One region of the Mycobacterium malmoense genome, then DNA from elsewhere that is predicted to be linked to it. Evidence: predicted binding sites of a transcription regulator. Region 1 holds the regulator's gene; the other holds the start of a gene.
The links. Region 1 encodes LexA, which represses DNA repair genes until DNA is damaged. Its sites were predicted from a motif close to CGAACANNTGTTCG; they were not measured.

Region 1 (3,402 bases):
GCGGCACGCGAAGATACCCCGTCTCGGCGTGCAGAGGTTTGCCGTCGGCCACCGCCCTGGTCTTCTGCGCGTAGGCCAGAAACGGTTTCCCGACATGGGAGAACACGGCTTCCTCGAGATACTCGAAGGGCTGGATCGTCGGGTACTTGCCCGTCCCGCGACCGGCCCAGGTCCCAAGCAGCGGTGCCAGCGCCTCGAGATCGGGGTGCAAGTCGGGCGACATGAAGACAGCCTAGCGACTCAGCCCCCGTCAGCTCGGGGTCGACACCTTGCGGTGCGCGCGCAGCGCCTGGATTTCGCGCTCGAAATCGTCCGCGGACGAGAACGACCGGTATACCGACGCGAACCGCAGGTACGCCACCTCGTCGAGGTCGCGCAACGGCCCGAGGATGGCCAGGCCGACCTCGTGGCTGGGGACCTCCGGCGAGCCGGCGGCACGCACGGTGTCTTCCACCTGCTGGGCCAGCAGGTGGAGCGCATCGTCGTCGACCTGGCGGCCCTGGCATGCCCGACGGACCCCGCTGACTACCTTCTCCCTGCTGAAAGGCTCGGTGACACCGCTGCGTTTCACGACGGCCAACACCGCGGTCTCCACGGTGGTGAAACGCCGGCCGCACTCGGGGCATGACCGGCGGCGCCGAATGGCCTGGCCTTCATCGGTTTCCCGCGAGTCGATCACCCGGGAATCGGGATGGCGGCAGAACGGACAGTGCATGACCGCTCCTTTGCCGCGCTGGCGTCCGGTTATCGCAGAACACTGACGAGCGTACCCGCGCGCTCCCCGGCGGGGCCAATGCGACCGCGACGCGCGCATGCCCGCCGCCGCGGGGATCGAGGAGCCCTGACGCAGAGCGGTTTTCGCGAGACACCGCGTCAGCCGACGGGCGCGATCAGGGTCTGGCCCGCGACCAGCGCCGGCGAGTTCAGGTCGTTGAGTTCGCGGATGCGCTCGGCAACCTGGCGAGCCGGCAGATCCGGCGCCACCCGGGCGGCGATGTCCTGAAGGGACTCCCCGGGTTCGACCCGCACCACGGCGAGCCGGTCGGGCACGCGGGCGGCCGATCCCGAGGGGTCGCCGTTGACCAGCTGGCCGACATTCGCGACCAACCCCAGCCACAGGGTGATCGCCCCGGCGGCCAGCGCCAGCCCCACAGTCGTCGCCAGCGTCACGGGCCGCCTGCGATGCGGCGCGACGGACATCGCGACGCCGGTGCCGTGGTAGCGCGGTGGCGCGCCCGGCGGCCTCGACGGGCCGGGCCTGCGAGACCGCGCCAGCCCATCCCGACCGGACCGAAGGCCCAGCGCCGGTCCGTTGACCGGGCGCCGAACGCTGCCGGTAAGCGGTGGGCCTGTGTGGATGCCTGTGTGGATGATTGTCATCTGCGTTCCTCCGGTCAACTCATTCTCGCTCGTGTGTTCGACTATAATCGCTCGCGTGTTCGAAACCCGAACATTTGAGCGAAGCGTGTCGGACGAGCGAAACGCTAGACCACACCACCGACAAGCCACCGACAAACCGGTCGGTGCGACCACTGACATGGGCCTCGAGTACCCGATATCGCCGAGAGTTACACGTTTGTTATTCGCCGGCCGCCACGGCCGGTCCGGCGGCAGCCGAGGGCCTTTGCGGGCCGTGACACGCCAAGTCGAACACATGTTTGATTCTTGGCTGCGATGCGGCTACATTCAGTGCATGAGCGACAGCAACGACACCCCATCGGCCGGCTCGGACGGCCGATTACGTTCCGTGGATCCATCGCTGACCGAACGGCAGCGCACCATTCTGAACGTCATCCGTACGTCGGTCACCAGCCGCGGTTACCCGCCGAGCATCAGGGAAATCGGCGACGCCGTCGGTCTGACGTCGACCTCCTCGGTGGCTCACCAGCTGCGCACCCTGGAGCGCAAGGGATACCTGCGCCGCGACCCCAACCGCCCCCGGGCAGTCGACGTCCGTGGCACCGAGGAGACCGCCGCCGCCGAGGCCGGTGTCCGTACCGAGGTCGCCGGCTCGGACGCCCTGCCGGAACCCACCTTTGTCCCCGTCCTCGGGCGCATCGCGGCCGGTGGACCGATCCTCGCCGAAGAAGCCGTCGAGGACGTCTTCCCGCTGCCTCGTGAGCTGGTCGGCGAGGGCACGCTCTTCCTGCTCAAGGTGGTGGGTGACTCGATGGTCGAGGCCGCGATCTGCGACGGCGACTGGGTGGTCGTGCGGCAGCAACACGTCGCCGACAACGGCGACATCGTCGCGGCCATGATCGACGGCGAGGCCACCGTGAAAACGTTCAAGCGCGCGGGCGGTCAGGTGTGGCTGATGCCGCACAACCCGGCGTTCGATCCCATACCCGGTAATGACGCCACCGTGCTCGGCAAGGTCGTCACGGTGATTCGCAAGGTCTAGCGCCCTGCCGCGGCGCGTTCGTTAGCGGCTCAGTCGGCCTTGATGAAGCCGTTGGCTTGCGCGACTTCTTCGCTGGACAGCCAGATTTCGGCGAGCGTGTCGTGATAGAGCTCGCTGCCCGGGGTGTAGTACAGGCCGAAGCGCGCACTGGCCTTGATCGGATATCCGTCGGGCACCTGGTATGGGTCCTCGAGCGGCAGGTGGATTGTCGGGCGCCCAGCGGGGCCCGGTGCCGCGTTGGCGGCTTCGGGGATCACTTCCAAGGCGTCTTCGGCGTCATCTTCGGCGTCGATGGCCGCGTGCCGCCCGGTTCTCGGCTGCGTGTCCGGCGCGACGGCAACCGGGACGACGGTGTCATCGGGAGCGGCGTCCGGATACCCGTCATCCGCGTAGCCAGCGTCGGCCTCCACATAGTCGGCTTCCACATAGTCGGCCTCCACATAGTCGGCTTCCACATAGTCAGCTTCTAGGTAGTCGGCCTCCTCCGAAGCTTCGGGGTAGCCGACTTCGGACAGTTCGGCCTCCGAGACGACGGGTATGGAATCGGTGTCCACCGCGTCGGGATTTTCCTCCTCGGATACGGGCCGCGCCTCGCCGCCGTAGGCGCCGGCGGTTGCGACGTCCTCGGCCAGGTCGGCGGCGGCTCCACGGCTCCAACTGACCCGCGCCGCGGGCCCGGCGTCCGGCGGCGGCTGGAGTTCCGGGGGGTGCAGGTCGCCGAGCGGCAGGTGCTCGGTGGCGAGATCGGCGTCATCGCGCCCCCAGTGCCCGTCGGCCGCGGCCTCGTAGCCGGCATCCGCGCCGCGCTCGGGCTCGTAGGCAGGGGTGTCACGGGCCGAGCGACGACGGCGCCACCCGGCTGCCACCACCACCAACAACACGACCAGCACCAGCACCGGAATAGCGGCGAGCAGCCACCACCAATGCCAGGTGAATGGCTTGGCATGGGAGGGCATCGCCGCCGTGCTTGGCTGGTTCTGCCCCGACACCTGCAGACCGGA
Region 2 (3,402 bases), 130 kb from region 1:
GCCAAGAAGAGCTCGGTGCCCAACGACAACATCGAGAAGGCCCGCAAGCGCGGCGCCGGCGAGGAAGCCGGCGGCGCCGACTGGCAAACCATCACCTACGAGGGCTACGCCCCCAACGGCGTGGCGGTGCTGGTCGAGTGCCTGACCGACAACCGCAACCGCGCCGCCAGCGAGGTGCGGGTGGCGATGACGCGCAACGGCGGCACCATGGCCGACCCCGGGTCGGTCGCCTACCTGTTCTCCCGCAAGGGCGTGGTCACGCTGGAAAAGAACGGCCTGACCGAGGACGACGTGCTGACCGCGGTACTCGACGCCGGCGCCGAGGACGTCAACGACCTGGGCGACAGCTTCGAGGTCATCACCGAGCCGGGCGACCTGGTCGCGGTGCGGACCGCCCTGCAGGACGCCGGCATCGACTACGACTCCGCCGAGGCGGGGTTCCAGCCGTCGGTGACCGTTCCCCTCGACGCCGACGGCGCCCAGAAGGTCATGAGACTGGTCGACGCCCTGGAAGACAGCGACGACGTGCAGGACGTGTACACCAACGCCGACATCCCCGACGAGATCCTGGCCCAAATCGAGGAGTGATCCGCGTCGATCGCAAGCGCGGCGCAGGCGCCGGGCGCAGCGCGAGCCCCAGCCGTTCCCCGGACACGTCCGCCGGGGTCACGGCGAGCTGATGGAGCGGCACCGGCCCGGTCCTACGGGACAGACGGTGGCGGCGCCGGGTAGACGGTGAGCTCGCCGGCCAGCACGGACTTGCCCGTCGATATCTCCCACGGCATGTCCGGGGCCCAGCGCTCGAACGAGAGCAGCGCCGTCCCGTCGGCATTGGTGCAGTCGAGAAATTCCATCTCGCCGCCCGCCGGCAGGCCGGTCGTGCCCTCGGTGGTGTAGGAGGAGCGGCCGTGTTCCGACTCGTGAAACGTCACGCCGTCGACCACGTACCGGTCGCCGGGCTGCAACGCAATGTCTTTGCGGGTGACCCACATCGCCAGCTTCAGGCGCCCGTCGTCCTCTTCGACGCTGAACCAGACCGGCTGGTCGCCGCCCTCCAGCAGGTGCTCCCACCACACGAACGGTCCCTCGCGGAACGTCACCGACCCGCGCACCACGTAGTCGACCCCGCCGTAGCTGACGACGGCGCCGGGCCCGAGTTGGCGGGGCCCGAGCTGCGGCACCGCGTTGAACGAAAGCGGATCCTGGCGGCCGCCGGCCTCGGCCGGTCGACCCTGCCGTGGACGCCGCAAAGCCACCACGAGCACCACAATGGACGCGATGAACAGGACTGCCGCGAGCACGACCAGCAGTGTTCCCACGCAGACCCTTCCGTTGCCGTGGAGGCCGAGCGAATGTGGGCTTTAAGTTAACAGCTTTTGCCGGGGCGGGAGCCGTAACCGGCGCCCCGAAGAACGCTGTGAAAACGCGGTGAAGAAGCGCCCCGCCGCCGCGTGTCCTACCGGCTCTCGTCGGCCCCACCCGCTAGGCTATCGAACAGCTGTTCGTACGAAGGAGCGGGTAATGCGGGTGATGGGCGTCGATCCCGGACTGACCCGATGCGGCCTCTCGGTCGTCGAAAGCGGGCGCGGTCGTCGGGTCGTTGCGCTGGACGTCGACGTGGTGCGTACCCCGTCGGACGTGCCGCTGCCCAAGCGGTTGCTGACCATCGGCGACGCCGTCGAGTACTGGCTGGACACCCATCGCCCGGACGTCGTGGCCATCGAGCGAGTGTTCTCCCAGCTCAACGTGACGACGGTGATGGGCACCGCGCAGGCCGGCGGCGTCATCGCGCTGGCGGCGGCCAGGCGCGGCATCGACGTGCACTTCCACACCCCCAGCGAGGTCAAGGCCGCCGTCACCGGCAGCGGGTCCGCCGGCAAGGCGCAGGTCACCGCGATGGTCACGAAAATCCTTGCGCTGCAAGCCAAACCGACGCCGGCCGACGCGGCCGACGCGCTGGCCCTGGCGATCTGCCACTGTTGGCGCGCGCCGATGATCGCCCGGATGGCCGAGGCCAAAGCCAAGGCCGACGCCCTGGCCGCCCGGCAGCGGCACGCCCACCGGGCCGCGTTGGCGGCGAAGCCGAAGGCCGCCCGATGATCGCCTCGGTGCGCGGCGAGGTGCTCGAGGTGGCGCTCGACCACGTGGTGATCGAGGCGGCCGGCGTCGGCTACCGGGTGAACGCCACGCCGTCGACGCTGGCGACGCTGCGGGCCGGAACCCAGGCCCGGCTGATCACCGCGATGATCGTGCGCGAGGATTCGATGACGCTGTACGGGTTCGCCGATTCCGACACCCGCGACCTGTTCCTCACGCTGCTGTCGGTGTCGGGGGTCGGGCCCCGGCTGGCGATGGCGACGCTGGCGGTGTACGACGCCGCGGCGCTGCGGCAGGCGCTGCACGACGGCGACGTGGCTGCGCTGACCCGGGTGCCCGGCATCGGCAAGCGCGGCGCCGAACGGATGGTGCTGGAGTTGCGCGACAAGGTGGGCGGCCTGGCGGCCGGGGCCGCGCCGGCGCTCAACGGCCACGCGGTGCGGGGCCCGGTGGTGGAGGCGCTGGTGGGCCTCGGTTTCGCGGTCAAGCAGGCCGAGGAGGCCACCGACAGGGTGCTGGCCGGCGAGCACGACGCGACGACGTCCAGCGCCCTGCGTGCCGCCCTGTCGCTGCTCGGGAAATCGACATGAGCGAGTTCGACGACCCGGACGAGCGCGAGGTCTCGCCGGCGCTGACCGTCGGCGAGGGCGACATCGACGGCAGCCTGCGGCCCCGCTCGCTGGGGGAGTTCATCGGCCAGCCGCGGGTCCGCGAGCAGCTGCAGCTGGTGATCGAGGGGGCCAAGAACCGCGGCGGCACCCCGGATCACATCCTGCTGTCCGGCCCGCCGGGGCTGGGCAAGACGTCGCTGGCGATGATCATCGCCGCCGAGCTGGGGTCCTCGCTGCGGGTGACGTCCGGCCCGGCGCTGGAACGCGCCGGCGACCTGGCCGCGATGCTGTCCAACCTGGTCGAGCACGACGTGCTGTTCATCGACGAGATCCACCGCATCGCCCGGCCCGCCGAGGAGATGCTCTACCTGGCGATGGAGGACTTCCGGGTCGACGTGGTCGTCGGCAAGGGCCCCGGGGCGACGTCGATTCCGCTGGAGGTGGCGCCCTTCACCCTGGTCGGCGCCACCACCCGGTCCGGCGCGCTGACCGGCCCGCTGCGCGACCGGTTCGGTTTCACCGCGCACATGGACTTCTACGAGCCCGCCGAGCTGGAGCGGGTGCTAGCGCGTTCCGCCGGGATTCTCGGCATCGAGCTGGGCGCCGCCGCCGGCGCGGAGATCGCCCGCCGGTCGCGGGGCACGCCGCGGATCGCCAACCGGCTGCTGCGCCGGGTCCGCGACTTCGCCGAGGT

Region 2: a site for LexA is predicted at 1,492-1,505, ahead of ruvC (crossover junction endodeoxyribonuclease RuvC). Genes of this name have one in related genera too.

What each region holds. Positions count from the first base shown of each region.
Region 1 is NZ_CP080999.1:1,892,802-1,896,203, reverse strand. It holds gene K3U93_RS08870 (peroxynitrite isomerase) at 1-223, opposite strand, end outside; gene nrdR (transcriptional regulator NrdR) at 251-715, opposite strand; gene K3U93_RS08860 (LysM peptidoglycan-binding domain-containing protein) at 874-1,380, opposite strand; gene lexA (transcriptional repressor LexA) at 1,694-2,401, shown strand; gene K3U93_RS08850 (LGFP repeat-containing protein) at 2,431-3,402, opposite strand, start outside.
Region 2 is NZ_CP080999.1:2,022,788-2,026,189, forward strand. It holds gene K3U93_RS09545 (YebC/PmpR family DNA-binding transcriptional regulator) at 1-588, shown strand, start outside; partial or broken gene K3U93_RS24820 (DUF2617 family protein) at 608-691, opposite strand; gene K3U93_RS09550 (DUF4178 domain-containing protein) at 702-1,319, opposite strand; gene ruvC (crossover junction endodeoxyribonuclease RuvC) at 1,522-2,100, shown strand; gene ruvA (Holliday junction branch migration protein RuvA) at 2,097-2,687, shown strand; gene ruvB (Holliday junction branch migration DNA helicase RuvB) at 2,684-3,402, shown strand, end outside.